Regions from separate parts of the Clostridium sp. B9 genome, predicted to be linked through region 2. Evidence: a T-box and tRNA genes for the amino acid it is inferred to sense, from the RefSeq annotation. Region 2 holds a T-box; the other regions hold tRNA genes.
The links. A T-box is a leader RNA that pairs with one kind of tRNA and senses whether it is charged. The one in region 2 lies ahead of asnS (asparagine--tRNA ligase), so its partner is inferred to be a tRNA-Asn.
Positions count from the first base shown of each region.

Region 1: it encodes a tRNA-Asn, which carries the amino acid that the T-box ahead of asnS (asparagine--tRNA ligase) is inferred to sense. The anticodon was not compared.
Region 3: it encodes a tRNA-Asn, which carries the amino acid that the T-box ahead of asnS (asparagine--tRNA ligase) is inferred to sense. The anticodon was not compared.

Region 1 is NZ_JBNWKA010000003.1:147,230-158,006, reverse strand. Features, by position in the region: gene fusA (elongation factor G) at 345-2,435, opposite strand; tRNA gene ACQZHJ_RS00815 (tRNA-Asn) at 2,944-3,018, opposite strand; rRNA gene rrf (5S ribosomal RNA) at 3,026-3,143, opposite strand; rRNA gene ACQZHJ_RS00805 (23S ribosomal RNA) at 3,201-6,105, opposite strand; rRNA gene ACQZHJ_RS00800 (16S ribosomal RNA) at 6,298-7,812, opposite strand; gene ACQZHJ_RS00795 (TetR/AcrR family transcriptional regulator) at 8,494-9,012, shown strand; gene nagE (N-acetylglucosamine-specific PTS transporter subunit IIBC) at 9,088-10,533, opposite strand.
Region 2 is NZ_JBNWKA010000003.1:3,727,125-3,737,901, reverse strand. Features, by position in the region: gene ACQZHJ_RS16925 (leucyl aminopeptidase) at 1-904, shown strand, start outside; gene ACQZHJ_RS16920 (histidine phosphatase family protein) at 973-1,611, shown strand; gene ACQZHJ_RS16915 (DUF3426 domain-containing protein) at 1,746-2,234, shown strand; gene asnS (asparagine--tRNA ligase) at 2,275-3,672, opposite strand; T-box leader at 3,739-3,987, opposite strand; gene ACQZHJ_RS16905 (cytochrome b5 domain-containing protein) at 4,094-5,071, shown strand; gene ACQZHJ_RS16900 (metallophosphoesterase family protein) at 5,108-5,806, opposite strand; gene ACQZHJ_RS16895 (M24 family metallopeptidase) at 5,989-7,065, shown strand; gene ACQZHJ_RS16890 (NupC/NupG family nucleoside CNT transporter) at 7,210-8,436, opposite strand; gene ACQZHJ_RS16885 (purine-nucleoside phosphorylase) at 8,533-9,351, opposite strand; gene ACQZHJ_RS16880 (LacI family DNA-binding transcriptional regulator) at 9,451-10,470, opposite strand; gene murC (UDP-N-acetylmuramate--L-alanine ligase) at 10,686-10,777, opposite strand, start outside.
Region 3 is NZ_JBNWKA010000003.1:3,440,500-3,451,276, forward strand. Features, by position in the region: gene ACQZHJ_RS15345 (hypothetical protein) at 1-260, opposite strand, end outside; gene ACQZHJ_RS15350 (RusA family crossover junction endodeoxyribonuclease) at 562-1,194, shown strand; gene ACQZHJ_RS15355 (GDSL-type esterase/lipase family protein) at 1,203-1,760, shown strand; gene ACQZHJ_RS15360 (NAD(P)/FAD-dependent oxidoreductase) at 1,871-2,833, opposite strand; gene yedF (sulfurtransferase-like selenium metabolism protein YedF) at 2,882-3,454, opposite strand; gene ACQZHJ_RS15370 (LTA synthase family protein) at 3,636-5,528, shown strand; gene ACQZHJ_RS15375 (hypothetical protein) at 5,577-7,094, opposite strand; gene ACQZHJ_RS15380 (ATP-binding protein) at 7,112-8,527, opposite strand; gene ACQZHJ_RS15385 (response regulator transcription factor) at 8,576-9,259, opposite strand; tRNA gene ACQZHJ_RS15390 (tRNA-Asn) at 9,534-9,608, opposite strand; rRNA gene ACQZHJ_RS15395 (23S ribosomal RNA) at 9,661-10,777, opposite strand, start outside.

The sequences.
Region 1 (10,777 bases), 3.6 Mb from region 2:
AACTTGCACCTCATTTAAGATATTATCTCTAAATATAATTAGATATGTATATATAAAATTCCTTTTTAATATTAAAAATTTATATTAAAATATTAGTTACTACTATTAATTAAGTTTTATTTAAACACTTCAAAATAATATATAATTTCTCAAAAGATTTATATTACAAAAACTAAATTTTTATGCATTTCTACTTAATATACCAGTAAATTCTTTTATCATTTTACTTTTTACCCTGATTTATAAAAATAATACCTTGAATATTATTAATTTAACCACATTTTTTTCCTAGTATACATAAAAAGTGCTATCTTTCTATATTTAGATAGCACTTTTTATAAATCTTAAGCTTCCTTAGCTTCTCTCATCTTTTTAGCAGCTTCAATTATTTTAGTTATTTCTGTAGAAGGGACTTCTTCATATTTTTCAAAAGTCATACTAAAACTTCCTCTTGCTTGAGTTATTGAGCGCAGGTCAGTAGCATACTTAAACATTTCAGATAATGGAACCTCTGCAATAACTCTCTGATTCTTTCCATCAGGCTCCATCCCAACTACTCTTCCTCTCTTCTTATTGATATCCCCTATAACATCTCCCATATATTCGTCTGGAATAACTATCTCAGCTCTCATTACAGGCTCTAGAAGTATTGGCTTAGCATTCTCCATACCTTTCTTATACGCTAATGATGCAGCCACTTTAAATGCCATTTCTGAGGAGTCTACAGGGTGATATGAACCATCATGTAATGTAGCCTTAATTCCTATTACTGGATAACCGGCTAGTACACCTTTCTTTAAGCAATCTTTTAAGCCTTTTTCAACAGCAGGTATATAATTTCTAGGAACAACTCCTCCTACAACTTTATCAACAAACTCTAAATCGCTCTCTCCATCTCTTCTAGGTTCAAACTTAATTTTTACATCACCATATTGTCCATGCCCACCAGATTGCTTTTTATGCTTTCCTTGAACATCTGCATTCCCCTTTATTGTCTCTCTATATGGTACCTTAGGATCTTGAAGTTTTACATCAACTCCAAACTTACTTTTTAATTTACTAGCTAATACTTCTAAATGAGTTTCTCCAATTCCAGAAATTAATGTTTCTGCATTTTCTTTATCTCTAGAAACACTAAATGTTGGATCCTCATCCAAAAGCTTAGTAAGTCCTTGTGATATTTTCTCCTCATCTCCCTTACTCTTAGGTAAAATAGACATTGTCATAACTGGCTCTGGGAATTCAAAACTATTATATGAAACTTTGAAATTATTTTCGCATAAAGTATCACCAGTTACAGTATATTGAAGCTTAGTAACTGCACCTATATCACCAGCTGTAACCTTTTTAGTTTGTATCTGATTTTTACCTCTTAAGAAACATAAAGAGCCCACTTTTTCTATTTTACCATTCTTAGAATTTATAATTACCTTATCACTGGTTAATTCTCCTGTTTGAACCTTAAACATAGATAGCTTGCCTACAAACGGGTCTGCTATTGTCTTAAATACAAATGCAGAAAAAGGCATTTCACTATCAACTTTAACAGCTATCTCATCTTCATTGCTATCAGTAGCTATTTTAGACTCACTCATATTAGGAGATGGGAAATATCCTTTAATCGAAGATAGTAAACTTTGCATTCCGACAATTGACAAAGAACTTCCACACATAACCGGTGCTATATCTCCATTTTCAAAACCAATAGAAAATCCTTTATATATTTCATCTACTGTTAGCTCACCCTCTGAAAAATACTTATCTAAAAGCTCTTCATCAGTTTCAGCTACAGCTTCCATTACGTAAGTTCTATACTCTTCAACTTTATCCTTAATATCTTCAGGAACATCTATTTCTGTTATTTTACCTGTTTTGAATTCATACTCAAAAGCTTCTTGAGTTATTAAATTTACAATACCTCTAAAATTTCGTTCAGAACCTATTGGATATTGTGTTGGAATAGCTCCACTACCAAAAGTATGTCTTATATCTTCTAAAACTTTATCAAAATTAGAATTTTCTCTATCTAATTTATTTATAAAAAATGCTCTTGGTAATTTTTCTTTTTCACAACACTCCCATGCCTTTTCAGTACCAACTTGAATTCCAGTTACACCACAGACAGTTATAATAGCTGAATCCGCTGCCTTAACACCTTCTATTTGCTCACCAACAAAGTCAAAGTATCCTGGAGTATCTAATAAGTTAACCTTAATACCATTCCACTCAAATGGTACAACAGATAATGATAATGATATTCTTCTTTTCTTCTCTTCTTGATCATAGTCACTTATTGTATTTCCATCTTCACAAGTTCCTAATCTGTCAGTAGTGTTTGTATAGTAAAGTAAAGCTTCTGTTAATGCAGTTTTACCTGAATCACTATGTCCTATAATCCCTACATTTCTTAAATTCTCAATCTTATACTCTTTCATAATTTACACTACAGCATTATATCGTTTACATAATGATATATGCGTAGCCCCCACCACCTTTCTAGAAAAAATTAGTATTATCTTTATACTTATTTGGTCTTTAAATAGTGCTTTTAATAGGTTATTTAATTGTACAACTTTTGTTTTATATAATTTTAAATTAATAATAAGCAGCTTATATAAATAAATATATTCTTCTATATCTAAAATTATTATATTTTATTACTTATAAGCTTTTATATATTAAAAAATTATACTTCTAATTTAATTAATCTATTATATTATCGTTTAAATAATATAACTAAGTTAAGAAACTAATAATTTTATTTATATTATGAAAACCTCTAAAATAAATCTAATAAAAAGATTTTAACCTTATATTTAAATTTATTTATACTTTTATTATTCAACAATTAATTTAAAATTCCTTCATAATTAATAAATTACATACAAAAAAGAGTTATTAAAAAAGATATTGATATCTTCTTTAATAACTCTTTTAAAAAAATGGCTCCTCGAAGAGGACTCGAACCTCCAGCCTATCGGTTAACAGCCGAGTGCTCCACCATTGAGCTATCGAGGAACATTTGACCTGGCGACCACCTACTCTCCCACACAGTCTCCCGTGCAGTACCATCGGCTTCTAAAGGCTTAACCGTCGTGTTCGGAATGGGAACGGGTGTTACCCTAAAGAACATCATCACCAGATATTTAGAAAGATTGTTCTTTCAAAATTGCACATAATCAAATTTAATTTACTATAATTTGGTCAAGCCCTCGATCTATTAGTATCGGTCAGCTGAACATGTTACCATGCTTACACCCCCGACCTATCAACCTTGTGTTCTTCAAGGGATCTTACTAGCTTACGCTATGGGAAATCTCATCTTGAGGTTGGCTTCACGCTTAGATGCTTTCAGCGTTTATCCATTCCCGACTTAGCTACCCAGCTGTGCTCCTGGCGGAACAACTGGTACACCAGAGGTCAGTCCATCCCGGTCCTCTCGTACTAAGGACAGCTCCTCTCAAATTTCCTACGCCCGCGACGGATAGGGACCGAACTGTCTCACGACGTTCTGAACCCAGCTCGCGTGCCGCTTTAATGGGCGAACAGCCCAACCCTTGGGACCTACTTCAGCCCCAGGATGCGACGAGCCGACATCGAGGTGCCAAACCTCCCCGTCGATGTGGACTCTTGGGGGAGATCAGCCTGTTATCCCCGAGGTAGCTTTTATCCGTTGAGCGATGGCCCTCCCACGAGGTACCACCGGATCACTAAGCCCGACTTTCGTCCCTGCTCCACTTGTGGGTGTCGCAGTCAGGCTCCCTTCTGCCTTTGCACTCTTCGAACGATTTCCGACCGTTCTGAGGGAACCTTTGGGCGCCTCCGTTACTTTTTAGGAGGCGACCGCCCCAGTCAAACTGCCCACCTAACAATGTCCTGTGACCAGATTCATGGCCGCCAGTTAGAATTTCAGTACTGTCAGGGTGGTATCCCAAGGATGACTCCACTAAGGCTGACGCCCTAGTTTCCTAGTCTCCCACCTATCCTGTACAGACAATACCAAAACTCAATGCTAAGCTACAGTAAAGCTCTACGGGGTCTTTCCGTCCAATCGCGGGTAGCGAGCATCTTCACTCGCACTACAACTTCGCCGGATTTACAGTTGAGACAGTGCCCAAGTCATTACGCCATTCGTGCGGGTCAGAACTTACCTGACAAGGAATTTCGCTACCTTAGGACCGTTATAGTTACGGCCGCCGTTTACTGGGGCTTAAGTTCATACCTTCGCTTGCGCTAAGTATTCCCCTTAACCTTCCAGCACCGGGCAGGCGTCAGCCCCTATACATCAGCTTACGCTTTAGCAGAGACCTGTGTTTTTGCTAAACAGTTGCTTGGGCCTATTCTCTGCGGCCTACTCTCGTAGGCACCCCTTCTCGCGAACTTACGGGGTCAATTTGCCGAGTTCCTTAACTGTAATTCTTCCGCCGGCCTTAGGATTCTCTCCTCACCTACCTGTGTCGGTTTGCGGTACGGGCACTACTTCTCTCTCTAGACGCTTTTCTTGGCAGCGTGGAATCATGTACTTCGGTTCCGTGGAACCTTCCCCATCACACCTCAGCATTATGAAAGCGGATTTGCCTACTTTCACTGCCTAAGTGCTTAGACTAGCATCCAATAGCTAGCACACACTATCCTCCTGCGTCACGCCATCGATAATAACGATGGTAGTGGTACTGGAATATCAACCAGTTGTCCATCACCTACGCCTTTCGGCCTCGGCTTAGGTCCCGACTAACCCTCAGCGGACGAACCTTCCTGAGGAAACCTTAGGTTTTCGGCCTGTGGGATTCTCACCCACATCTCGCTACTGATGCCAACATTCTCACTCGTAATCAGTCCACCGCTCCTTACGGTACGACTTCAGCCCGATTACGACGCTCTCCTACCGCTTGAATTAAATTCAAGCCCGTAGCTTCGGTGGTAAGTTTAGCCCCGTTACATTTTCGGCGCAAGATCTCTCGACTAGTGAGCTATTACGCACTCTTTTAATGAGTGGCTGCTTCTAAGCCAACATCCTAGTTGTCTTAGAAATCTCACATCCTTTCCCACTTAACTTACACTTTGGGACCTTAGCTGACGATCTGGGCTGTTTCCCTTTTGACTACGGATCTTATCATTCGCAGTCTGACTGCCGAGCTCATAGTATGTGGCATTCGGAGTTTGATAAGGTTCGGTAAGCGCTATGCCCCCTAGCCCATTCAGTGCTCTACCTCCACTACTCATACTCGACGCTAGCCCTAAAGCTATTTCGGAGAGAACCAGCTATCTCCGGGTTCGATTGGAATTTCTCCGCTATCCACAGCTCATCCCATGCTTTTTCAACAGCAACGTGGTTCGGTCCTCCACGAGGTTTTACCCTCGCTTCAACCTGGCCATGGATAGGTCACCCGGTTTCGGGTCTACGGCATGCAACTAGTCGCCCTATTCAGACTCGGTTTCCCTTCGGCTCCGTACCTTAAGTACTTAACCTTGCTACATACCGTAACTCGTTGGCTCGTTCTACAAAAAGCACTTCATCACCCTCATAAGGGGCTTTGAACGGTTGTAGGCACACGGTTTCAGGTTCTATTTCACTCCCCTCCCGGGGTTCTTTTCACCTTTCCCTCACGGTACTGCTTCACTATCGGTCATCAGGTAGTATTTAGCCTTGGGAGGTGGTCCTCCCTGCTTCCCACAAGGTTTCACGTGTCTCGTGGTACTCTGGATCATAACTCGTGGTCTTCTCGTTTCACTTACAGGACTATTACCTTCTACGGTGGAGCTTTCCAGCTCTCTTCAGTTACAATAGCCTCCACTTTGATGCTATGTCCGCAACCCCGGAAACAAGTTTCCGGTTTGGGCTCTTTCCCTTTCGCTCGCCGCTACTAAGAAAATCGATTTTTCTTTCTCTTCCTCTAGGTACTTAGATGTTTCAGTTCCCTAGGTTACCCTCCATAAGCTATGTATTCACTTATGGATACATGGGGTTTCCCATGTGAGTTTCCTCATTCGGAAATCTTCGGATCTCAGACTATGTGCGTCTACCCGAAGCTTATCGCAGCTTATCACGTCCTTCATCGGCTCCTGATGCCAAGGCATTCACCATGCGCCCTTTGTAGCTTGACCTATATTAGTTATAGTTCTCATTTTACAAAGAATAGAAATTGGTTTGCCAATTTGGCTTTGTTGTTTTCTATAAATTAAATTATTATGTGCAATTTTCAAAGAACAATTTTGAGAGATAGTCTCTCAAAATTAAACAGAGATATTATCCAGATTCTTTTTATCATCTTAGTTATCCTAAGATGTATTCCTTAGAAAGGAGGTGATCCAGCCGCAGGTTCTCCTACGGCTACCTTGTTACGACTTCACCCCAATCGCTGACCCTACCTTCGGCCGCTGCCTCGCTTACGCGTTAGCTCACGGACTTCGGGTATTGCCAACTCTCATGGTGTGACGGGCGGTGTGTACAAGACCCGGGAACGTATTCACCGCGACATTCTGATTCGCGATTACTAGTAACTCCAGCTTCATGTAGGCGAGTTTCAGCCTACAATCCGAACTGAGACTGGTTTTAAAGTTTGGCTCCACCTCGCGGTATTGCATCTCTCTGTACCAGCCATTGTAGCACGTGTGTAGCCCTACACATAAGGGGCATGATGATTTGACGTCATCCCCACCTTCCTCCTGGTTAACCCAGGCAGTCTCGCTAGAGTCCTCAACTTAATGGTAGTAACTAACGACAAGGGTTGCGCTCGTTGCGGGACTTAACCCAACATCTCACGACACGAGCTGACGACAACCATGCACCACCTGTCACCTTGTCCCCGAAGGGATTTCCTCGATTAAGAGTAATGCAAGGGATGTCAAGTGTAGGTAAGGTTCTTCGCGTTGCTTCGAATTAAACCACATGCTCCGCTACTTGTGCGGGGCCCCGTCAATTCCTTTGAGTTTTAATCTTGCGACCGTACTCCCCAGGCGGAATACTTAATGCGTTAGCGGCGGCACGGAGGTGTTGAAACCCCCACACCTAGTATTCATCGTTTACGGCGTGGACTACCAGGGTATCTAATCCTGTTTGCTCCCCACGCTTTCGAGCCTCAGCGTCAGTTACAGTCCAGAGAGTCGCCTTCGCCACTGGTGTTCTTCCTAATCTCTACGCATTTCACCGCTACACTAGGAATTCCACTCTCCTCTCCTGCACTCTAGACAACCAGTTTGGAATGCAGCACCCAGGTTGAGCCCGGGTATTTCACATCCCACTTAATTGTCCGCCTACGCTCCCTTTACGCCCAGTAAATCCGGATAACGCTTGCCACCTACGTATTACCGCGGCTGCTGGCACGTAGTTAGCCGTGGCTTCCTCCTTGGGTACCGTCATTATCTTCCCCAAAGACAGAGCTTTACGATCCGAAAACCTTCATCACTCACGCGGCGTTGCTGCATCAGGGTTTCCCCCATTGTGCAATATTCCCCACTGCTGCCTCCCGTAGGAGTCTGGGCCGTGTCTCAGTCCCAATGTGGCCGATCACCCTCTCAGGTCGGCTACGCATCGTCGCCTTGGTAGGCCGTTACCCCACCAACTAGCTAATGCGCCGCGGGTCCATCTCATAGCGGATTGCTCCTTTGATTGAGTGATGATGCCATCTCTCAATGTTATGCGGTATTAATCTTCCTTTCGAAAGGCTATTCCACTCTATGAGGCAGGTTACCCACGTGTTACTCACCCGTCCGCCGCTAATCCGTTTCCCGAAGGAAACTTCATCGCTCGACTTGCATGTGTTAAGCACGCCGCCAGCGTTCATCCTGAGCCAGGATCAAACTCTCAATTTAAAAGTTTAATCTATACTCATATTACTTGTTAAAAGAATTGCTGGTTTATGTTAATATCTTCTGTTTAATTTTCAAAGACCATTTCTTCGTCGCCCTCAAGCGACTTTCTTAGTTTAACATCACTTAGAAACTTTGTCAACAACTTTTTTCAAAACTTTTAATTTGTTTTGTTAAGTTGTTTGCCGTGTCTCTTAGCGACGAGATTTATCTTACCATGTATATAACTATTCCTCCCATATATAACACCCATTTTATCTAATTATTCATTTATTACTCCATATTTCTTTATTTTACTACATTTATTTTATATTGATACACTAGGAATAGTTTAACCAGTATTATTTGTATATCTCTTCCATATATATACTTTAAATTATATTTTAATCTTTAAAATAATACTTTCCTAATAAATATCCTCATTTAATTTATATGTTCATACCCTTAGTTTACTTTTGAAATTTAATATAAAGCAAATATCCTACTATATTTTTTCTTCTATATTTTATGTTTTATCACTGTTTTTAAGCCATAAGTTAATTTAATACATTTATTATCAACTATTTTAAATATAAATCTATTTATTCACTTGAATATTTAAAATAGTTATTTGTGATTGTTTGAATTTCTTCTTTTTAAATACTATAATTTTTTTATACGAGTTCTTTTAAAGGAGGCTTTAATATGCCTAAAATAATTAAAAATGTACGTGAAGATTTATTAATTGAAGGGAAAAAGCAATTGTTATCCAATGGATATACTAATTTAAATATAAGAAATATTACTAAAGAGTGTAATATAGGTACAGGAACTTTTTATAACTACTTTAAAAATAAAGATAAGCTTGTCTCTGATATACTAACAACAGATTGGAATACAATATTATTTAAATCTAACCAAATTGTTGATGCCGATATTTCCTTCAAAGCTAAAATTGAGATTATATCTGATAATATAAATGAATTTTTAACTAATTACCGCCATATATTTTCAGAAATGGCTAAGCATTCATCTAAAAATCATAAAATTATAGATCCAATGTATGATGTTATTAGAAGGATTATAAATATTCATATAAAAATAGGTGAAATAAATCCACCTATTTCATCTAGTAAATTTTCATTTTTTATTTTAAATAATCTTATTTTAATATCTAGATCAGAACTTACATTAAATGATTTATTTTTACTTTTAAATATTTAAAAAGAGCTATAAGTATTCAAATAATACTTATAGCTCTTTTTCATTTTATCTCAATCTATTTTAATATCCTACTAATTAAATTAATTTTTTCATCTGACTAGCTAGAGGATCTGCTAAAGTTCCCATAATAACTTGAACATTCTTTCCATCTAACTTCATTATTCCACTAGCTCCTGCTTTCTTAAGAGCTGCTTCATCTATTATTGAAGCATCTTTTAATGTTAATCTTAATCTAGTTATACAGTTATCTAAAACTTCTATATTTTCTTTACCACCAAGTGCAGCTAAAACAACTTCCGCCTTTTCTGCTAATGTTCCACCCTTTGATGGGTTGTTACCTGCTTTTGATACAGTTCCATTAGAAGGTGTTCCTTCATTATCATCATCAAAGTCATCTTCTCTACCAGGAGTTTTTAAATCAAACTTCTTAATAAAGAAAACAAATAAGAAATAGTAAATTACAAATGCCACAGCACCCATTATTAATAACATTAATTGATTTTGTCCTTTACCAAAGTATAGGATGTAGTCAAGTAATCCACCTGAGAAACTAAATGCTAAGTGAACATTCAGCGCATAAGCTACCGCTAGTGATATACCAGTTAGTATTGCATGTATAAAGTAAAGTACTGGTGATAAGAACATGAATGCAAATTCTATTGGCTCTGTAATACCAGTTATAAATGCTGTTAATGCTAATGATAAGAACATACCACCTACAACTGCTTTATTTTTCTTTTTAGCACACATATACATTGCTAAACAAGCTGCTGGTAAACCAAACATCATTATTGGATAGAAACCTGCTGTATAAACCCCTGCTGTTGGATCTCCAGCTAAGTATCTTGTAATATCTCCAGTTGCTATTTGTCCTGAAACTGGATCTGTAAAGCTTCCTAATTGGAACCAAATTACTGTATTCATAACATGATGTAATCCAATTGGAATTAATAATCTGTTTAAGAATCCATATATACCTGCTCCTAAAGCACCTGCTGCAACCATTATGTTAGCAAACCCATCTAGACCTGCTTGGAATGTTGGCCAAGTATATCCAAAGAATATTCCTAAAAATACACATACTGCTGAAGTTACTATTGGAACAAATCTCTTTCCTCCAAAGAACCCTAAGAACTGAGGAACTTGAATATCTTTGAATTTATTATATAAAAGACCTCCTGTAACTCCGGCTACAACTCCACCGAAAGCTCCCATATTTATTGATGGATCAAAGGCTTTTGCGACGCCATTCATAACTAAAAGTCCTAAAAGACCAGCTAGTCCTCCAACCCCGTTATTTTCTTCTGCAAGCCCAAATCCTATACCTACAGCAAAAAGCATTGCCATATTTTCACCAAAGGCAGCTCCACCAGCAGCCTTAAGCCAAGGAATGTTTAATAAGTCAGCATCTCCAAGTCTTAGTAATAAACCTAATGCAGGCATTACTGCGATAGGAACCATTAATGATTTACCTATTCTTTGAAGAAAACCTAAAACTTTTGAACCTTTTTTAGTACTCATATAATTTCCTCCTTATAAGTTTTTCTTTGCTTATTAAGCTCTTTTGTCTTTTCTTTAAAGTCTTTTTACTAAACTTTAAGGCATTCTAATTTTATCATTAATTCCTTATAAATAATATGTATTTATTCCCTTTTTTTGAATGCCTATATAAAATTTCTTATGTTAATTAAATTTTGCATACAAAAAATTTAATTTAATAAGAATTCTTATATAGATATTCACTTTTTTAATTTTATATTAGTAT
Region 2 (10,777 bases):
AACTTTAGCTGAAAAAGTTGAAGAAGCTAGCAAAGAGTATGGATTTGAAGTTGAAGTTTTTGATGAAAAGAGAATAGAAGAGTTAAAGATGGAAGCATTCTTATCAGTAGGAATGGGTTCAGATAATTTACCAAGACTTATAGTTATGAGATACTTTGGTGATAAAGATAATATGGACCAAAGATTAGCTTTAGTAGGAAAGGGATTAACTTACGATTCAGGTGGATATTCAATAAAGCCTACTAATGGAATGGTAACAATGAAATCAGATATGGGTGGAGCTGCTGCTGTTATAGGAGCAATAAGTGCCATAGCTAAGAGAAATCTAAAAATAAATGTAATAGCTATAGTAGCTGCTTGTGAAAATATGATATCAGGTCATGCTTATAAGCCTGGTGATATTATAGGATCTATGGCAGGAAAAACTATAGAGATATTAAATACAGATGCTGAAGGAAGACTTACTTTAATAGATGCTGTAACTTATGCTATAGAAAAAGAAAAAGCTAGTGAAGTTATAGATGTAGCTACATTAACAGGTGCAGCCTTAGTAGCTTTAGGTGATGATGTTACTGCAGTTGTAACTAATAATGATGAGTTTTATAATGAGCTACAAGAAGCTACAAAGGTAACTGGAGAAAAAGTATGGCAATTACCAAGTTTTGAAGAATATAATGAACTTATAAAATCAAGTATAGCAGACTTAAAGAATATAGGTGGAAAATATGCTGGAACAATTACAGCTGGTTTATTCATTGGTGAATTTGTTCAAAATAAACCATGGTTACACTTAGATATAGCAGGTCCTGCATTTGCTGAGAAAAAGGGTGCTTATTGTCCAGTTGGAGGAACAGGAGCAGGCGTTAGAACACTATATGAATTAGCAAATAGAAGATGTAAATAGTATAATATAAGTAGGAAGAGGAAAGCTTTTCCTACTTTTTTTATATTATTTATGACGAGGGAGATATTATGACGAAGGTTTATATAGTAAGACATGGGGAAACTGAATGGAACGTAGCAGGAAAGATGCAAGGATGTAAAGATTCAAATCTTACTCCTCTTGGTGTTGAACAAGCTAAGTGGCTAGGAGAGAGGTTAAGAGATAAGCATATAGATAGAATATACTCTAGTCCACTATATAGAGCCAGACATACAGCAGAGCTTATAAAAGGTGAAAGAGATATAGAAATATTAGATGAACATGATTTAAGAGAACTTGAACTTGGTGAATGGGAAGGTCTAAGAAAGTGTGATGTTGAAAAGATAGACAAGCATAATATGCTTAATTTCTGGGAGAATACTGAGGCCTTCAATCCACCAAATGGAGCAGAAAGTTTTTATGAATTAGTTGATAGAGCTTATAATGTTATAATGAAATTGGTAAGAGAAAATAAAGATAAAACTATATTAATAGTTTCGCATACAATAACTATTAAAAGTTTTATGGCTGAGCTTCAAGGTCATGGAGTAAAGGGAGTTTGGAACCCACCATTTTTAAAGCAAACTAGCTTAACAGAGATAGATTTTAATGATGAAGAATTTAATATAATCATGAATGCAGATACTTCTCACTACAAAGAAGAGGTAGTTTTAGGTAAAGGCGTTTAAAGATTAGAGGGAGTATCTAGAATTTTTTTTGATACCCCCTTTTATTTTTAATAAACTGAGAGTAAAATAAACAAGAGAAATATGAATAATAAGTTAATTAATTCATTAAAATTTAAAAATATGAGGTGGTTACTATGAAGAAATTGAGAGTTGGAATAATATTAGTTATAGCAATATTTACTTCAGTTTTATTTGCTGGATGTTCTTCATCAAATGATGATAAGGTCTATAATATGAATCAAGAGATAAATGTAGGAGATTTAACATTGAAGGTAACAGGAACTGAAAGATTAGAATCAATAGATAATCTTAAAGCTGAACAAGGAAAAGAATTATTAGTAGTTAAATACATTATGAAAAATAATACTAATGATGATAAAGCTTGCAGTAGAATAGAATTTACTTTAGAAGATAAAAATGATAAAGAAATAAAAAGTGTTTTCATACCTGAAGATTTAAAAAAAGCTACAGAACTAAAAATAGCTAATGATAAAGCTGTACCAGCTAATGGTGAATTAGAGGGTTCTGTGGTATTCCAAGTTAATAAGGGTGCAAAAGACTTAGTTTTAGACTATGAGCCAGAAATATTAGATATTGATTCAGTACATGTTAAATTAGGTTAATAAAAAAAGAAGTGGAGTTAATTCCACTTCTTTTTGTTTATTAGAATTCTGAAGAACCAGTAGTTCTTGGGAATGGTATTACGTCTCTTATATTAGCCATTCCTGTGATGTACATGATTAATCTTTCGAAACCTAGACCAAATCCTGAGTGAACAGTTCCACCGTATTTTCTAAGTTCTAAATACCACCAGTAATCTTCTTCATTTAAGCTTAATTCAGCCATTCTAGATTTTAAGACATCAAGTCTTTCTTCTCTTTGGCTACCACCTATGATTTCTCCGATTCCAGGAACTAAGCAGTCCATAGCAGCAACTGTTTTTCCATCTTCGTTTAATCTCATGTAGAATGCTTTGATATCTTTTGGATAGTCAGTTACGAATACTGGTTTCTTGAAGATTTCTTCTGTTAAGAATCTTTCATGTTCAGTTTGAAGGTCTATTCCCCACTCAACTGGGTATTCGAACTCTTTTCCTGACTCTTGAAGTAATTTAACAGCTTCAGTGTAAGTAACTTTTCCGAATTCTGAGCTTACAACATGGTTTAATCTATCTAATAATCCTTTATCAACAAATTGATTAAAGAAAGCTATTTCTTCTGGACACTCATCCATAACGTATTTTATAACGTATTTTAACATGTTTTCAGCAACTTCCATGTCATCTATTAAATCAGCAAATGCCATCTCAGGCTCAATCATCCAGAACTCAGCAGCATGTTTAACTGTGTTTGAGTTTTCTGCTCTGAAAGTTGGTCCAAAAGTATAGATGTTTCTGAATGCTAAAGCGAAACATTCAGCGTTTAATTGTCCTGAAACTGTTAAGTTAGTTTCTTTTCCAAAGAAATCTTCTGAAAAGTCTATAACTCCTTCTTCAGTCATTGGAGGGTTCATCATATCTAAAGTAGTTACTCTGAACATTTCTCCAGCTCCCTCACAGTCTGAACCTGTTAAGATTGGAGTATGAGTATAAACAAATCCTTGATCTTGGAAGAATTTATGGATAGCGTAAGCTGCCACACTTCTTACTCTGAAAGTAGCTGAGAAAGCGTTACTTCTTGGTCTTAAGTGAGCAATTGTTCTTAAGTACTCAAAAGTATGTCTTTTCTTTTGTAGAGGGTAATCTGAATCAGACATTCCTTCTACTAATATTTCATCTGCTTGAATTTCAAATGGTTGTTTTGAATCTGGAGTTACTACTAAAGTACCTATAACTGATATTGATGAACTTATAGGTAATTTTGAAACCTCTTTATAGTTAGATATTTTTTCACTATCAAAAACAACTTGAACGTTTTTGAAGAATGAACCATCATTAACTTCTATAAATCCAAAAGCGTTTGAAGCTCTTAGAGTTCTTATCCAACCTGATACTTTTACTTTTTTATCACTATATTCACTAGTGTTTCTGTAAAGACTTTTAACTAAAACTACATCTTTCATTATTGTATCCTCTCTTTCTTATAATAAGTTTTATTCCAAATAAAAAAAGCCATTCATCCACATGATTAATGGGACGAATGGCATTATTCGCGGTACCACCCAAATTGCTATTAAAAATAATAGCCGGCTTTATGAACACTAAATATGTTCTTCAAGTGTAACGGTTTGAATCCGTCTAAGTCTACTCTCCTAAGAAAGGATTTCGGTTAGAAACTCAGAGATGTTCTTCAGAATAGGTTTCACTACAGAACTCTCACCATAATCTGCTCGCTAGAAGCTACATCCTAAACTTACTCTTCTCGTCATAGTAAATAAAAAAACTATTTAGTTTGATTAATAATGATTTTACAATAAAATATTAACATTTGCAATATTAACCACATAGAAATATATAGATATAGTATGTATTTAAGGAGTTTTTATGTGCGATTTTTTTGAAGAAAAGTTTGAACAAATAAATAAATTAAAGTATTTAATGACTTTAGCAAGAAATGATGAAAACTTAAAAAAATATAGAGATAAAATAGAAGAAGTATTTAATGAATTTGATAATTACAGCACAAGAGAAGAAGAACAAGATATACTTATATTAACACCAGAGGAGTTAGCTGGATTCAGTGGAAAGGATGGTAAGCCAGCTTATGTAGCTATAGATGGGATGATTTATGATGTAACTAACATAGAATTATTCAAACAGAGTCCACATAATGAGTTAAAGCTAGGAAAAGATTTAACTAATGAATTTAATGAATGTCATGAAGGTAATGTAGGTATTTTAAATAAGATACCTGTTGTTGGAATGCTAGCTGAACCAGAGGAAGTTGAATTGATTGAGGAAGTTGAGCCATACTATTCTGAAAAAAGGCTAAAAGTAATTAGTACAAAAGAATTGGCAACATATAATGGTGAGGGAGATAAACCAGCTTATGTAGCTATAGATGGACTTGTATATAATGTTACAAATTTACCATTCTTAAAAGTGAATCCACATGATGAACTAAAGTTAGGTACAGATATAAGCGATGAGTATAGAGCGTGTCACAATGGGAATAAGGGATTGTTAGAAGATATTCCTGTAGTAGGTGTATTATATGATTTCCCAGAAAGTAATAGAGGAAAACATGAAAATCAGAATATAGAACCATTAGATAATAATGAGGTTAGAGAGTTTAAAGTAAATGAATTGATAAGTTTTAATGGGAAGGATGGAAAACCACCGTATATAGCTGTTTTCGGAACTGTTTATGATTTAACTGATATTGAAGATTCTAAACTTATGGATGTTAAATTAGGTTGTGATTTAACAGGAGAATATAAGGAGGTTTATGGGAATGATAAATCTTATTTGAGGGATATTCCTATAGCAGGAGTTTTAACTTGTAGTTGTATAGAAGTTTAATAAAAAATAAAGCTAGTTATAAACTAGCTTTATTTTTTATTCTTTTCCTAATTCATAAGAATAAACTAATTTATGAGGGAAGTTCTTTAATTCCATATCCTTCATAGTTCTTTTAAATTCATAAGGAACAGTTTTAATCTCAACTTTTAATTTAAATTCATTAGATATATCTAGAATTACATAAGTTGCATGAGGTTTTCCGTTTTTAGGTTTACCAACACTACCGTCGTTTATAATAACCTTATCACCAACTTTTTTAGCATAAGGTATGTGAGTGTGCGCACAAACTAAAACATCTTCCTTAAGTTCACTCATAATCTCATCAAGTTCAGAATAGTCTTCTTTAAGGTATTCATTAATTCTTCTAGGACTACCATGTACAAACTTTATAGATTTTCCACAAACATTGATAGAAAGATCATTTGGAAGATTATCAAGATAATATCTATTAGATGTTCTAAGCTCTTCTACAGTCCAAGGTAGAGAAAATGAGTTTATGTCTGTATCTCTAATATATGTATAATCATTATCTACAACAGAAGCATCATAATTTCCCTTTAGACAAAGAATATTTCTTCTTTTAATAAGTGCTATTACTTCATTAGGATGAGGTCCATAGCCAACTAAATCTCCTAGACATATTATTGAATCGATATTTTGATTATCTATATCTTCTAAAACTTCTCTTAAAGCATATAAGTTACCGTGTATATCTGATATTACTGCAATTCTCAACTTTATGGCCTCCTTAGTAAAATAGTAAATTTATTTCATAGTAATTATTATATAACAAAATGATGGACAAAATATAAAAATAAATATTACAAAGTCGATAATCTATAGAAATTATTAGATAGTATAAATTTGTGATATAATTTATTTAAAGAAATTTAACTATTAAAAGAGGAGTGATTAGGGTGAAAGACGGAAGATTAAAAAGAATCATAGAAGCTATGGAGGAAAAAAAAATACCTCAAATGTTAGTTTCTTCACCTGCGGCAATATTTTATTTAACTGGTAAGTGGATAAATCCGGGAGAAAGAATGGTTACACTTTACATAAATACTAATGGAAATCATAAATTTATAGTAAATGAATTATTCCCAATAAATGAAGATTTAGGTGTTGATATACTTTGGTATAACGATACTATGAACCCAATAGATACTTTACATGAAGTAATAAATCATGATGAAGTCTTAGGGATAGATAAGGATTGGAAAGCTCATTTCTTAATACAACTATTAGAGAGAAACTCAGCAAAGAACTTTGTGAATGGATCTCCTATAGTTGATAGAGTAAGAATGAGAAAAGATGAAGAAGAAATAGCTTTAATGAAAGAAGCTTCAAGAATAAATGACATAGCTGTAGAAAAGGCTATAAATAGCTTAAAAGAAGGTATGACAGAGAAGGAAGTAGTAGAAGTATTAGGTAAGTGCTATGCAGAGTATGGATGCCAAGGATACTCATTTACACCAATAGTTGCTTTTGCAGCTAATGCAGCAGATCCTCATGCAGAATCAGGTGAGCAAAGATTAGAAAAAGGAATGGGTGTATTAATAGATACTGGATGTAAAAAAGATTACTACTGTTCAGACATGACTAGATGTGTATTCTTTGGTGAGCCAACTGAGCATCAAAAAGAAATATTTAATACAGTATTAGAAGCTAATAAAAAGGCTATAGAAATGATTAAACCTGGTGTTAGATTCTGTGATATAGATAAGACAGCAAGAGACGTTATAGAGGAAGCTGGCTATGGAAAATATTTTACTCATAGAACAGGTCATTCAATAGGAATAGAAACTCATGACTTCGGTGATGTAGGAGCTACTAATACAGATGAAGTTAAACCAGGAATGATATTCTCTGTTGAGCCTGGAATATATCTTCAAGGAGATATGGGGGTAAGAATAGAGGATTTAGTATTAGTTACTGAAGAGGGTTGTGAAAGATTAAATCATTTTAATAAAGAATTATCAGTAATAAAATAATTATTTAAAAGTACAAATCTTAGAATTCATATTATTTGATTTATGAATTCTAAGATTTTTTTATTTTAATATACAAAAAAAGAACATTCTTGAAATCAAGAATGTTCTCATATTTTATAATACAATCTAAAGTTTTCTTAAATATTAAGCACTGAATAAGATACCAGCTATTGTAGCTGTCATACAAGTAGCTAATACACCACCTAAAAGTGCTTTTAATCCTAACTTAGCTATAGTTGGTTTCTTTTCTGGAGCTAATCCACCGATACCACCTAATTGGATTGCAACTGAACTTAAGTTAGCGAATCCACAAAGAGCATAAGTTAATATCATTACAGTCTTAGGTTCTAATGTTCCGTTAGCTATGTAAGTTCCTAATTGAGAATATGCTAAGAACTCATTAACAGCTAACTTGATTCCTAATAAGTCTCCAGCAACGAAAACATCTTTCATTGGTACACCCATAATGAATGCTAGAGGAGAGAATAATCTACCAAGAATCCAGTTTAAGCTTAACCAAGGAGCTCCGAAGATTCCACCGATTGCACCGAATAATGCGTTAATCATAGCTATAAGAGCAACGAATGCAAGAAGCATAGCACCAACGTTTAATGCTAATCCTAAACCTTCTGAAGCACCGTTTGCAGCAGCTTCTATAACATTTTCACTTTCAACTTTAAGCTCAAGAGTTCCGCCACCTTTAGTTTCTGGTTCTTCTGTTTCAGGAACTAAGATTTTAGCAAGTATTAATCCAGCAGGAGCAGCCATGATTGAAGCAGCAAGTAAACTACCTGCGTTAACTCCCATTGCTACGTAACCAGCCATAACACCACCAGCAACTGTAGCCATACCACCTACCATGATTGCACATAATTCTGATTTAGTCATGTTCTTTATGTAAGGCTTAACTAGAAGTGGAGCTTCTGTTTGACCTAAGAAGATATTACCAACAGCACTGAAAGTTTCAGCACCACTTGTTCCTAATAATTTAGCAACCCCTTTAGCAATAACTTTAACTATTACTTGAACTACACCTAAATGATATAAAACACTCATTAATGATGAGAAGAAGATAATTGTTGGTAATACTTGTAAAGCAAATATCATACCAATTTTATCTGTATCAAGTAATGGTCCAAATAAGAATGAACTACCTTCCTTAGTAAAATCTAAAAGTTTAGTTATTCCACTACTAACCCATTCAAATACTGCTCTACCAGCAGGTACTTTTAAGATTAGTAAAGCGAAAACTATTTGTAGTAAAAGACCTGTTCCGACAAGTCTCCAGTTGATCTTCTTTCTGTTTTCAGAGAAAAGAACAGCTATACCAATAATACATATAAGACCTATTACACCAATAATCCTATCCACCTTTGTTCTCCTTTTCTTATGTTTTTTTTGTTCATTTTATTTTATACTAGTTTTGTATTTAATAAAAGTTAAAAAATGTAATTTTAATTAACTTTATTAAATTTCTTTTATAATGTTTGTCATTAATTCAATAAAAGTTTTTCTAACTTTGGCTGAAGTTTCCATAACTTCTTCGTGGTTAAGTGGTTGCTCTAATATACCAGCAGCCATGTTAGTCATGCATGAAACACCTATAACTTTCATTCCACTGTGGTTTGCTATTATAACTTCTGGAACTGTTGACATACCAACTGCATCAGCACCTAAAGTTCTTGCCATTCTTATTTCAGCAGGAGTTTCGTAAGTTGGGCCACTAAACATAGCATATACACCTTCTCTTACTTCTATTCCTAAGTTTTTAGCAATATCTTTAACTTGTGCTCTTAACTCTTTGTCATAAGCATTTGACATATCAGGGAATCTAGTTCCAAATTCGTTTAAGTTTTTACCGATTAGTGGGTTAGCTCCTGATAAGTTTAAGTGATCTGATATTATCATTAAATCTCCAGGAGTATAGTTTGTATTTACTGCACCAGCTGCATTAGTAACTACTAAAGTTTCAACTCCTAATAGTTTCATAACTCTTACTGGACAAGTAACTTCTTGCATTGAATATCCTTCATAGTAGTGGAATCTTCCTTGCATTGCAACAACTTCTTTTCCTTGGAATTTTCCTATAACTAATCTTCCGGCATGTCCTTCTACTGTAGAAACTGGGAAGTTTGGAATTTCGTTGTATGGGTAGAACTCAGCATCTTCAATTTGATCTGCTATAGCACCAAGACCTGATCCTAAGATTAATCCCATTGTTGGGTTGTATTTGCTTTTTCCTTTTATGTAGTCTGCTGCTGTTTTGATTCTGTTTGATAAATCCATAATATACACCTCTTAATGAAAAAAAATTTTGTTTGGAATATTTTTAGTTTGTGGTAACGCTTACTTTAAAATGTATAAAATTCTAAATTAATTTTAAAATTATTTTATTAACATCTCAGAACCCCTTAATACAAGTTCTGGTGTTATTGTTATGCTACTTAATTCTTTTTTTGATTCATTATTTAATGAATCAATCAATAAATTCATACTAAGTTCTCCAAGTTCTTTGCTTGGACCATTTATATGGCTTAGATTTATACCTAATGTTTCTAATATAGGTATATTATCGAATGAAATTAATGAAATATCCTTTGAAATTTCAATATTTTCTTCTCTTAAAGCTTTTAAACAACCTAATGTCATAAGGTTATTACATACAAAAATTGCTGAAGGTCTATTCTTCATTGATAGAATTTCTTTAGTGCATTTGTAACCAGTTTCTTCTTCATAGTCACCATAAAAAATTAGGTCATTACGTATGCCTAAATTATTCATTATTAATGCTTTTTCATACCCTAGCAATCTATCTTGAGCTGGCTTTGATGTCATACGTCCAGTTATTATAGCTATGTCTTCATGACCGGCTTTAATAAGTGCTTCTGTAGCATCAAAAGATCCTTTTATATTGTCAACAAAAACTCCGTTAAAATTATGGTACTTAAGACTACCATCAACTAAAACAACAGGAATTCCTAAGCTTGTTATAGCTTTAAGATATTCACTATTTAGGTCGTTTTCAACAGAGGTTGGACAAATAATTATACCTCTAATTCTTTGTTCTTTTAATGTTTTGATAGATTTAATTTCTTTATCAATGCTTTCATCAGAATCACAAAGAATTAAGTTCAAATCATGTGCTTCTGCAACGTCGCTTATTCCTTTTATTATGGCTCCAAAGAAAGGGTTGGTAATATCAGGAACTATTACTCCGATTGTATTAGTAATATTTTTAGAAAGACTTCTAGCAATAGCACTAGGAGTATAGTTATATTTATTTATAACCCTCATAACTTTTTCGCGAGTTTCTTCTTTAACATATCCAGAATTATTAATAACCCTAGATACTGTAGCTAATGAAACACCAGCTTCTTTTGCAATATTGTTAATTGTTATAGACATATCACTCTCCCCCTCTTACAATATTATAGTTTAACTCAAGAAATAATTAAACAAATATTTTCCTGTAGTAAAATGTATGTTTAATATCTTGTGTTATCGCTTACATAATGTTGTAAAAGAAACTGAGTTAGTCCACATGTAAATGATAACATCATTTTGAATAGATTGCAAATAAAAAAAGGCTATTTTATTAAAAAAATAGCCTTAAATTTAACTTACTTTAAGAAAAGTTCACCAACTTTAACTACATCACCGGCTCCAACTGTTAGAAGTAAGTCGCCTTCTGATACGTTTTTCTTAACAAAGT
Region 3 (10,777 bases), 290 kb from region 2:
GCTCTATTAATTTCTTTTTCAGTTTGTTTTTGAAGATTTTCTCTAAGTCTTAAACTCTCTTTATTTGTAAAAACAAGTCTATTTATCTTGTTTTTATCTATAACTCCTTTACGAGTTAATAACTGTATTCTCTTTTGCACAGCATCTTTGCTTCTATCTAACTCAGCTCCAATTTCTCTAGCTGTATATCCTAAATAAAAAAGCTCCTCAACTTTTAAATCTTCTTCCCTTGTCCAATTACCTTTTTTAATTTTCCCCACCTCCAACCTGTAAAAGTGTATAGTTATTCCATACCATAAGCCGTGGAAAATTTATTTTTATTAATAAAATTTACGCATTGTTCATAAATTTTATAAAATAAAAAAAATGCGTTTTTTACAATTAATAAATTAATTAGTAATTTATACTAATAATTTATCAAATGTTAACGCATTTTTTCAACAGTTAAATAAGTTTAAAATAACATTTCTTTATCCATTAAATACATTCAAGAAATGTAAATACCTAGTGTTACATTATGATATAATCTATATTATTATATCATATGATTGGAGGCTTAATATGAATTCATATGCAAAAGTTGTAGTAAAAGGCTCTCCTATTACTAAATCGAACTTTAAATTATCAAATGCTCAAGGACGAGCTATACTTCCATCAAATTCTGGTAAGTATCATGATAGATATGCTTTATATGAAGAGCAAATTGCTTATGAAGCTAGAATTCAAAACCCAAATGTAATTTTAGAAGAATCTTTAATTGCAGTTCTTAAAGTTTATTACAAGAGTTCAAAAAGACATCCAGATACAGGTAATATAACCAAAAGTATTTTTGATGGAATAGAAAAAAGCGGCTTAATAATAAACGATATGCAAATCAGAAGAATAATAACTGAAGAGTTTTATGATAAAGAAAATCCTAGATTTGAATTAGAGTTCTTTGGAGAAAGTACTTATGATTTTAACTACAATATTACAAAGCGTAAAGAGGAAGCTCCAAAATTACTTTATTCACCACCACCTAATAAAAAAAGAAAATCTACTAATACTACTAAAGAAATAAAAAAATCTACTCCTAAAGCAGAATCAACTGGAGTTATTTGCTCAATATGTAATAAGTCTATAGTAGGTAATGATTTCGTTACCGCTAATAAAGGGACAACTATAGTATGTAAAAAATGTTTGTTAAGAATGTAGGTGATTAAATGAATATATTATGCATTGGGGATTCTCTTACCTTTGGATATGGTGTTGGGCAAGAAAATTCTTGGGTAACAAAAATAAATGACTTAAATTTTACTACAATAAACAGAGGCATTAATGGAGATACTTCTACTGGTATATTATCTAGAATATATAGTACTCTAACTTCTGCTAAACCAGATGTATGTGTAATTATGTGTGGTTCAAATGATATCCTTATGGAAAAATCAATTGAATCAATCATTGAAAACATAGATTTAATGATAAAAGACTGTGACTCATTAAATATTAAACCAGTTTTAATGTCACCTCCAAAAATTTTTGGAGAACTAGCTTTAAAACATTGGGATTCTTCTTTAGACTATTTAAACATAAATATTAAACTTGAGAGTTTTTCTAAAGAATTAAAGATGTACTCAATAAAAAATAATATTAAGTTTATAGATATAACTCATTCTATTCCATTTAACCCATCAAACTATACTGATGGACTACACATCAGTATCAAAGGGAACATTTTAATAGCTGAATTATTAAAAAGAGAATTAATTTTTGATTAAAATTTTATATCCTCAATATGTACTAAAATTTTGTTATTTAATGATAAAGCTTTGCTTTTCAATTGTTGATTATCATCTAATTCAACAATTAGAAAAGCAAAGCTTTAATTTTAATTATTTAAATAATTAAATACAGAATCTCCAACCTTATATCCTTCATCTACTGCTATATCGGATAACTCATATGCATGCAGGACATTACCGCAGGCAAATATTCCTTCTTCAGATGTTTCAAAATTATCATTCACTAAAATAGTTTCACTACTATTAGAAATTCTTAATCCTAATTTTTTTCCTAATATGCTTTCTGGAATCCAAGGTACAGATATTAAAAGTGAATCGCATTTTATAAAACTTTCTTCTTCTCCACTCTTACTTATCATTACCCCTTCAACTCTCTCAGTTCCTAAAACTTCATTTATTGTGTATCCAAGTTTAACAGGTATATTAAACTCTTCTATTATATTTTCAACAATATATTGAGATGAATTTAGATAATCCTTACTTTCAACTATAGCTTCTATTTTAGCTCCCTCTACAATAAGCCTTCTAGCGACAATCATATCACTGTCATGTGAGCCTATTATAACTATGTTTTTTCCTGGAAGATATCCATATAGATTTATAAATCTATGTGCTGTCCCAGAAGTATATATTCCAGTAAATTTATTTAAAGGTACACTTACATTTCCCTTAAACTTTTCTCTACTTCCAGTTGCTAAAATTATAGCTCTAGCTTTCATAGTTTTCATGCCTTCATCTGGATTAACATAGCTTATCTCTTTTTCTTTATTTATTCCTAAAACAGTGGTGCTTAGTTTAACCTCTATACCAAGTTCATTAACCTTACTTACAAAGTATTCAACAAATTCACTTCCTGTAACAGGTTCCCCCAAAGTTTCTTTTCCAAAACCACAATGTATGCATTGATTTAGAACTCCACCAAGCACATCTTCTCTTTCTAATAAAAGAACTTTTTCTATACCATTTTCTTTTGATTTTATAGCCGCAGCCATTCCACTTATTCCGCCACCAACAACTACAACATCATATTCAAATAAAGTACTCTCCATATCGCAAATATTTACCTAAAGTAAATATTTCCTCCTCTCAAAAAAGTATTATAGTTTTATAACCTTATTATAAGTATTCATTGATTCAACTATAGTGTACATATTACTTATTTCACCTATAGCTAATTCCTCTTTTATTCCATAGAAATCTAAACAAGTTCCACAACTTAATATATTAACTCCACGGTCATATAACTTCTGTAAAGACTCTAAAACTTCCGAATTCTTAACTGTTAATTTAACTCCACCATTTAAGAAAATAAGTTCTTTAGGAATATTATCATTCTCTGATAAAGTATATAAATATCCCTTCATAAGAATTTTTCCTAAATCATCATTACCCTCACCAAGTTTGTCACTTGATACAACTATTACAAAATCATCTTCTTTTTTCTCTTCTTTAATCTCGCCTTTTTTCTCTATGTTAATTATATAGTTTCCATTTTCTTCTCTTGCTTCTACAGAATATCCGCATCCACTAGCATATTTGTAAATATTATTTTTTGCTACTTCATTATCAACTATTACTTCTGCACAACCTTCTTCTATTGAATCAAAGTATTTTTTTGTGTTTATAACTGGCATAGGACATGCCATTCCCATACATTCTATTCTTTTCATAATCTCACCTCTTAAATTAATCTATAATATAAAGATATCATATTTTTATATATTGAGAAAATTAAAGTTTTCCAAAAAAAGTTGTTTCGCTCCTTTTTTGTAATAATTCCTTCATACAATCAACATATTATTTTGTGATATAATATTACTAGTTTTGAATAATTTTAAAAGGGGTGTTTTAATGCAACAAAAAGTAAAGAAAAATAACTTTTTTGATAAGCTTAAAGATTCTCTTGATAAAAATGCTTTAATAAGACTAGGTTTCTATATATTCACAATATTAGCCGTAGTTTTAAAAGGAGCACTTTTTTTAGGATTTTCTTTAAATCAAGATCCATACTTACTTAACTTTGGATTAGGATTTAGACAAGCTAGTTATTTCATAAATTATTACATAGCTTTTGCAGCACTATTTATAAGTATTTGTTTTTTATTTAAAAACAAAGGAAAATTTATAGCATTAATAATTCTAGACCTATTTATTACAGTACTTACAATGATGGATATTTGGTACTTTAGAGGATTCCAAACAGTTCCATCAATAATGCTATTAAAACAAACAGCTAACTTAGATAATCTAGGGGATAGTATATTCTCAATGGCTAGTCCATCTGACTTCCTATTCTTTATAGATTTTATAATCTTAATAATAGCTTTTATCTTCCTAAGAAAAAGCTTTAATAAGTGTAAATCAAACTGGAAGGCTACATTAATTGTATGGATAGTTTCTATTTGCTATATAGGATATGTTCCATTTAACGTTAATGTTTTAAAAAGAGAGAATGTTAAAAACTCATACATCTTTAGTAACTATGACCCTACTAATACTGTAGAGTACTTCTCTCCTATTGGATATCATATATTTGATATATATAATGTTTATAAGAATTCTAAGCCATATGAAATGACTGCTGAGGACCAAGCACAAATTAAAGAGTACTACGATTTCAAAAATGAAAATTTACCTGATAATAAATATAAGGGAATGTTTAAAGGTAAGAACTTAATTATTATCCAAGTTGAATCTCTTGAAAATTTCGTTATAAATCAAAAAGTTGATGGTCAAGAGATAACACCAAACATAAATAGAATATTAAATAATTCTATTTACTTCCCTAATATATTTGAACAAGTTAACGAAGGTACAAGCTCAGATTCAGACTTAATGATGAATACTTCAATGTTACCATTAAGACAAGGAAGTACTTTCTTTAGATATCCAAATACAACTTATAACTCACTGCCTAATATTTTAGAGAAAGATGGATATAGCACAGTTGCCATCCATCCAGATAAAGGTTCATTCTGGAACTATGCTCAAGGATTAACTGGTATAGGATTTGATAAATTCACTGACTACTATTCATTTAATCAAGACGAAGTTATTGGAATGGGATTAAGTGATGGAAGCTACTTCAAGCAAGTTGCTCCAATGTTAAAAGAAATGAAAGAACCATTCTATGCATTTACAGTTACATTAACAAGCCATGGTCCATTTGATTTACCAGGAGAGTATCGTAAATTAAAACTTAGCCCTGAGCTTGATAAAAATGTTTTAGGTGGATACTTCCAAAGTATTCATTACACTGATGCTCAAATTGGAATGTTCTTAGATTTACTTCAAAAAGAAGGGCTTTTAGAAAATACTGTTGTTGCAATAGAAGGTGACCATACTGGTCCTCATAAATATTACAATAGTAAAATAGAAACATTATCTAACCCTGAACAGTGGTGGTTAGACAATGGAAATCATACAGTTCCACTAGTTATCTACAACCCAAGCGTAAAAGAACCTGTTAAAGATGAAGTTTATGGTGGTCAAATAGATATAATGCCAACATTATTATATCTATTAGGTATTGATAATAGTGTTTATGAAAACACTGCTTTAGGAAGAAATCTATTAAATACAAATAGATCTTATGCTGTTTTAACTGATAGAACTGTAAAAGGCGATTTAACTGATAAAGAAAAAGAAATTGTAGGAAATGCTTTAGATTTATCTGATAAAATGATTAGAGCTAACTATTTTAAGGGAAAAGTTCCAGAGAACAATACTCCTCAAAACAATTAGCATAATTTATTTAAACAAAAAGAGCTGAAATTAATTCAGCTCTTTTTATTATTCATCTATACCTTTTGCACCATAAATATTTTCAACCGTCTCATCCCAATATTTAACGTAATCCCCTACAGCCCACTCTGCCATAACAATCTCTTCATTAGGTTCTATATATATTGAACCTAATTTTTCTCCCAATCTACCATCAGTAATTTTATATATAGTTAATTTACTATCTGATAATGTAATTGCAATCTTTCCATTAGGAGCAGTTACAATATCTCGTACTCCTCTTCCCAATGAAACAACTTGACTCCAAGGAACCATTAATGTGTCATAATTTATTAATATTGGTACAGGATTAATATTAATATCAAAAATTCTGAAATCATTAAAATCTTTTTTATTATTTAACATACCTTCCAAATTCCAATTTCCATTCTTTCTTTGAAGAGTTATGTTAGAATATTTATTTTGAGCATAATATGATTTTCCATCCACATCATATTTTTGTATTGCATTCTTTTCACTAGTATTATAATTTTCTTCTTCTTGCTTTCCAAAAAGATTGGCTATATCCATACTTCTAGCCGAATCAACTTTATCTATGGGTGTTATGCTATATGAATTATACTGTCCATCGAAGTTATTGCCAACATAGGATTCTAGTCCAATATAATCATTTCCTACAAAAGTTATTTCCTCATAGATACCTTTTCTAATTTGTTCTCCCTTAACTTCCTTCTCATCTTTTTTCCTACTTGTAACTGTAAGCTTATTTTCAATTTCATCCCCATTATACTCTGATGTTAAACTTATGTTAGAGAATCCATTTATTCTAGGTAGTAAAAGAGAATTGTCTAAAATATTTATTGGTTGAAGCTCATCATTAATTATAGATATCCATAATGTTTTATAAGTAGAAGCTTCATAGTATCCATCTTCCATTTTTGCTGGTTTCTTTATACCAAGTAATACTCCAACATCCTTATTATAATACTCAGAATTTTCATTACTCTTTATATCATTACTTTTAGCTACCTTTTCATTCTTATCTTCAACAACAGATTGTTCCTCTAGCTTATCTGATATTTTCTTTAGTTTGACTAATTTATCTGAAAGTAATAGATATGCTTCATCATTATTTATAGAAATTATATTTATATAAGTTTTATTACTATCATAAATTGATGTTATATCTACATAATCACTTTTTATTGTATTTTTTATTTCATTTTTTATTTCAACATCATCTACTTCTTGAAAAAATTTATCTCTTTCCATTCTCTTTAGCTTAAAATTTGGATTTTCAACAGAAATATCATTCAATACAACTTTATCTTTTCCTATAATTATTTTGTCTCCAGATTTTAAATGAAAAATTCCATTTGTAATATCTGAATCATCAGTAGTTTTTTCACTATAAATATTATTTGTGACTTCCCATTCCCCTAATATCTTTATATTATTTGATTCAGGTGGTGTTATCTTCGATACATCAAAAGATTCATCATTCTGAGAACAACCAACCATTAATACACTAATAATAATCAAGAAGAATGTAAAAATTTTCTTCATAAATCACCTCTTATAATTTAATCTGTATTATCCTCAATGCTTTTAATTAACTTTTTAGGTAAATATATAGTTATTTTTGTTCCCATTCCTAATTCACTTGTAATATCCAAAGTTCCTTCATGTAATAATACTATTTCATCACATATAGAAAGTCCTATACCATTTTGAGATTTTGAATTTTTACCCTTGTAGAACTTTTCTTTTACTCTAGGCAATTCTTCCTTACTTATTCCACAACCAGTATCAATTATATTTATATATATTCCTTCTTTTCCACATAAAAATTCAATTGTTATGGAGCCATTCTCTGGTGTAAATTTAAAAGCATTATCTAGAATATTAATAAATACCTGCTTTAATCTATCCTTATCACCAACAATTATAAAATCATCATCTATACCTTTTAATATTAATTGTTTATTTTCTCTTTCAGCTCTAGGATTCATATAAAGCTTTAAATATTCTATGAAATCTTTTAAATTTATCTCTTCATATTTCAACTTTATTTTTCCGCTGACAAACTTAGAGAAGTCTAATAACTCTTCAACCATATTGCTTAATCTATCCGCTTCCTTTTCAATTATATCAAATCCCATTTTTAAAGTTTCTCTGTCAGTAAAATCATTATTTAATGTGATAGCCCATCCCTTAATGGAAGTTAAAGGAGTTCTAAGTTCATGAGAAACAGAAGATATAAACTCATTCTTAAGTGTTTCTCTATTTTCGATTTCCTCTGCCATTATGTTAAGAGTATCAGCAAGCGTCTCAATCTCATCATTAGTAACAATCTTATTTCTTACCTTTAAATTACCCTTAGCCATCTGCTCCGAAACCTTTATAAGTTCTGTAATTGGATTTACTATACTATTAGCCAAGAAATAACTTAATATTATACCAATAGCCAAAACTGTTAATCCAATAACTATAAATACTAAGAAAAAGTTAAGTATAAAATTATCAACATTTCTAAGAGAACTTATGTATCTTATAACTCCTACTATTTCATTAGAAGCATTTTTTAGCGGTGCTGAAATAGCCATTACCTTTCCTGTGTAATCTTGTTCAGTTCCTACCCACTTAGCAGTATCTCCTTCTAAGGCTCTCTTAACATCCATAGGTGTTCCATATTCTTTTGGCTCAAGTCCTATAGAATCCATTATTAATTGCCCTTTTAAATCATATATCTGAACCTGTGCATCAGTTTGCTTCCAAAAAATATCTACATCATCATAAACATTATTCTCTAAACTAGAATTAGAAAGATATCTTTTATAAAATTCTACTGATGTATTAATTTGACTTAATAATATTTCCTCGGTATTTTGATAATAATACCTAGAAATAAAAATCAAAAACATGGCTGAGACAATTATAATAGTTGATAATAATACAACTAAGAAATTTTTCATTAGCCTAGTCTTTATACTTTTCATACAATATATACTCCTATCTACATTTATCAGTCATGCTAAATCAAACTATTATCTCTTCCATCTATAACCTGTCCCCCAAACAGTCTCTATATACTTAGGTTTTGATGAATTATCCTCTATCTTAGATCTTAATCTTCTTATATTAACATCAACAATCTTAGGATCTCCAAAGAAATCAATTCCCCATACTAAATTTAGAAGTTCATCTCTAGTAAATGCTTTTCCTGGATTTTGCATAAATATTTTCATCAATAAAAATTCCTTTGGGGTAACATCTATTTCAATATCTTCTTTATAAAGACTCTGTGAATATAAATCAAGCTTAAAATTATCCACTTCTATACTATCATTATTCTCATCTTCATTTATACCCTCTATTCTTCTTATTAATGCTTTGACTCTTAAAGTTATTTCTAATGGATTGAATGGCTTTAAAACATAATCATCTGCACCAAACTGTAGACCCATTATCTTATCCATATCTTCTCCTTTAGCAGTAAGCATTATTATACCCATATGCGGAAATGTTTCTCTTAATTTTTGGCAAACCTCAAAGCCATTCATACCAGGTAACATAACATCCAATATTGCTATATCAGGCTTCTCAATTAAAGCTTTTCTAACTCCCTCTTCTCCATTTTCACATTCTATAACATCAAATTTTTCTCTTTGAAAATTTATTCTTAAAAATCCTCTTATACTCTCTTCATCTTCAACAAGTAAAATCTTCATACCTTCAACTCCTCATAACACCTTTAATTTAATATACTCTTACTTAAATTTTTTATTTATAAATAAAGAATTTAAAATCATTGCTTAATCAAAATAAAATCATTATTTTTCTTATTTAATTATATCCAATATTGGCCTTACTTTAATTACAAATAGCTTACACTAAAATTACCTAAAATAATCAACTCTATTTTTGAATATAAAAAAAAGCTATAAACTAATATAATTATTAATTCATAACTTGCTCTGCTTACTTAATTTTAGATAAAAAAAATGGCTCCTCGGAGAGGACTCGAACCTCCAACCTATCGGTTAACAGCCGAGTGCTCCACCATTGAGCTACCGAGGAACATTTTACTGAAAGATTGTTCTTTCAAAATTGCACATAATTAATACTATATTTGGTCAAGCCCTCGATCTATTAGTATCGGTCAGCTGAACATGTTACCATGCTTACACCCCCGACCTATCAACCTTGTGTTCTTCAAGGGATCTTACTAGCTTACGCTATGGGAAATCTCATCTTGAGGTTGGCTTCACGCTTAGATGCTTTCAGCGTTTATCCATTCCCGACTTAGCTACCCAGCTGTGCTCCTGGCGGAACAACTGGTACACCAGAGGTCAGTCCATCCCGGTCCTCTCGTACTAAGGACAGCTCCTCTCAAATTTCCTACGCCCGCGACGGATAGGGACCGAACTGTCTCACGACGTTCTGAACCCAGCTCGCGTGCCGCTTTAATGGGCGAACAGCCCAACCCTTGGGACCTACTTCAGCCCCAGGATGCGACGAGCCGACATCGAGGTGCCAAACCTCCCCGTCGATGTGGACTCTTGGGGGAGATCAGCCTGTTATCCCCGAGGTAGCTTTTATCCGTTGAGCGATGGCCCTCCCACGAGGTACCACCGGATCACTAAGCCCGACTTTCGTCCCTGCTCCACTTGTGGGTGTCGCAGTCAGGCTCCCTTCTGCCTTTGCACTCTTCGAACGATTTCCGACCGTTCTGAGGGAACCTTTGGGCGCCTCCGTTACTTTTTAGGAGGCGACCGCCCCAGTCAAACTGCCCACCTAACAATGTCCTGTGACCAGATTCATGGCCGCCAGTTAGAATTTCAGTACTGTCAGGGTGGTATCCCAAGGATGACTCCACTAAGGCTGACGCCCTAGTTTCCTAGTCTCCCACCTATCCTGTACAGACAATACCAAAACTCAATGCTAAGCTACAGTAAAGCTCTACGGGGTCTTTCCGTCCAATCGCGGGTAGCGAGCATCTTCACTCGCACTACAACTTCGCCGGATTTACAGTTGAGACAGTGCCCAAGTCATTACGCCATTCGTGCGGGTCAGAACTTACCTGACAAGGAATTTCGCTACCTTAGGACCGTTATAGTTACGGCCGCCGTTTACTGGGGCTTAAGTTCATACCTTCGCTTGCGCTAAGTATTCCCCTTAACCTTCCAGCACCGGGCAGGCGTCAGCCCCTATACATCAGCTTACGCTTTAGCAGAGACCTGTGTTTT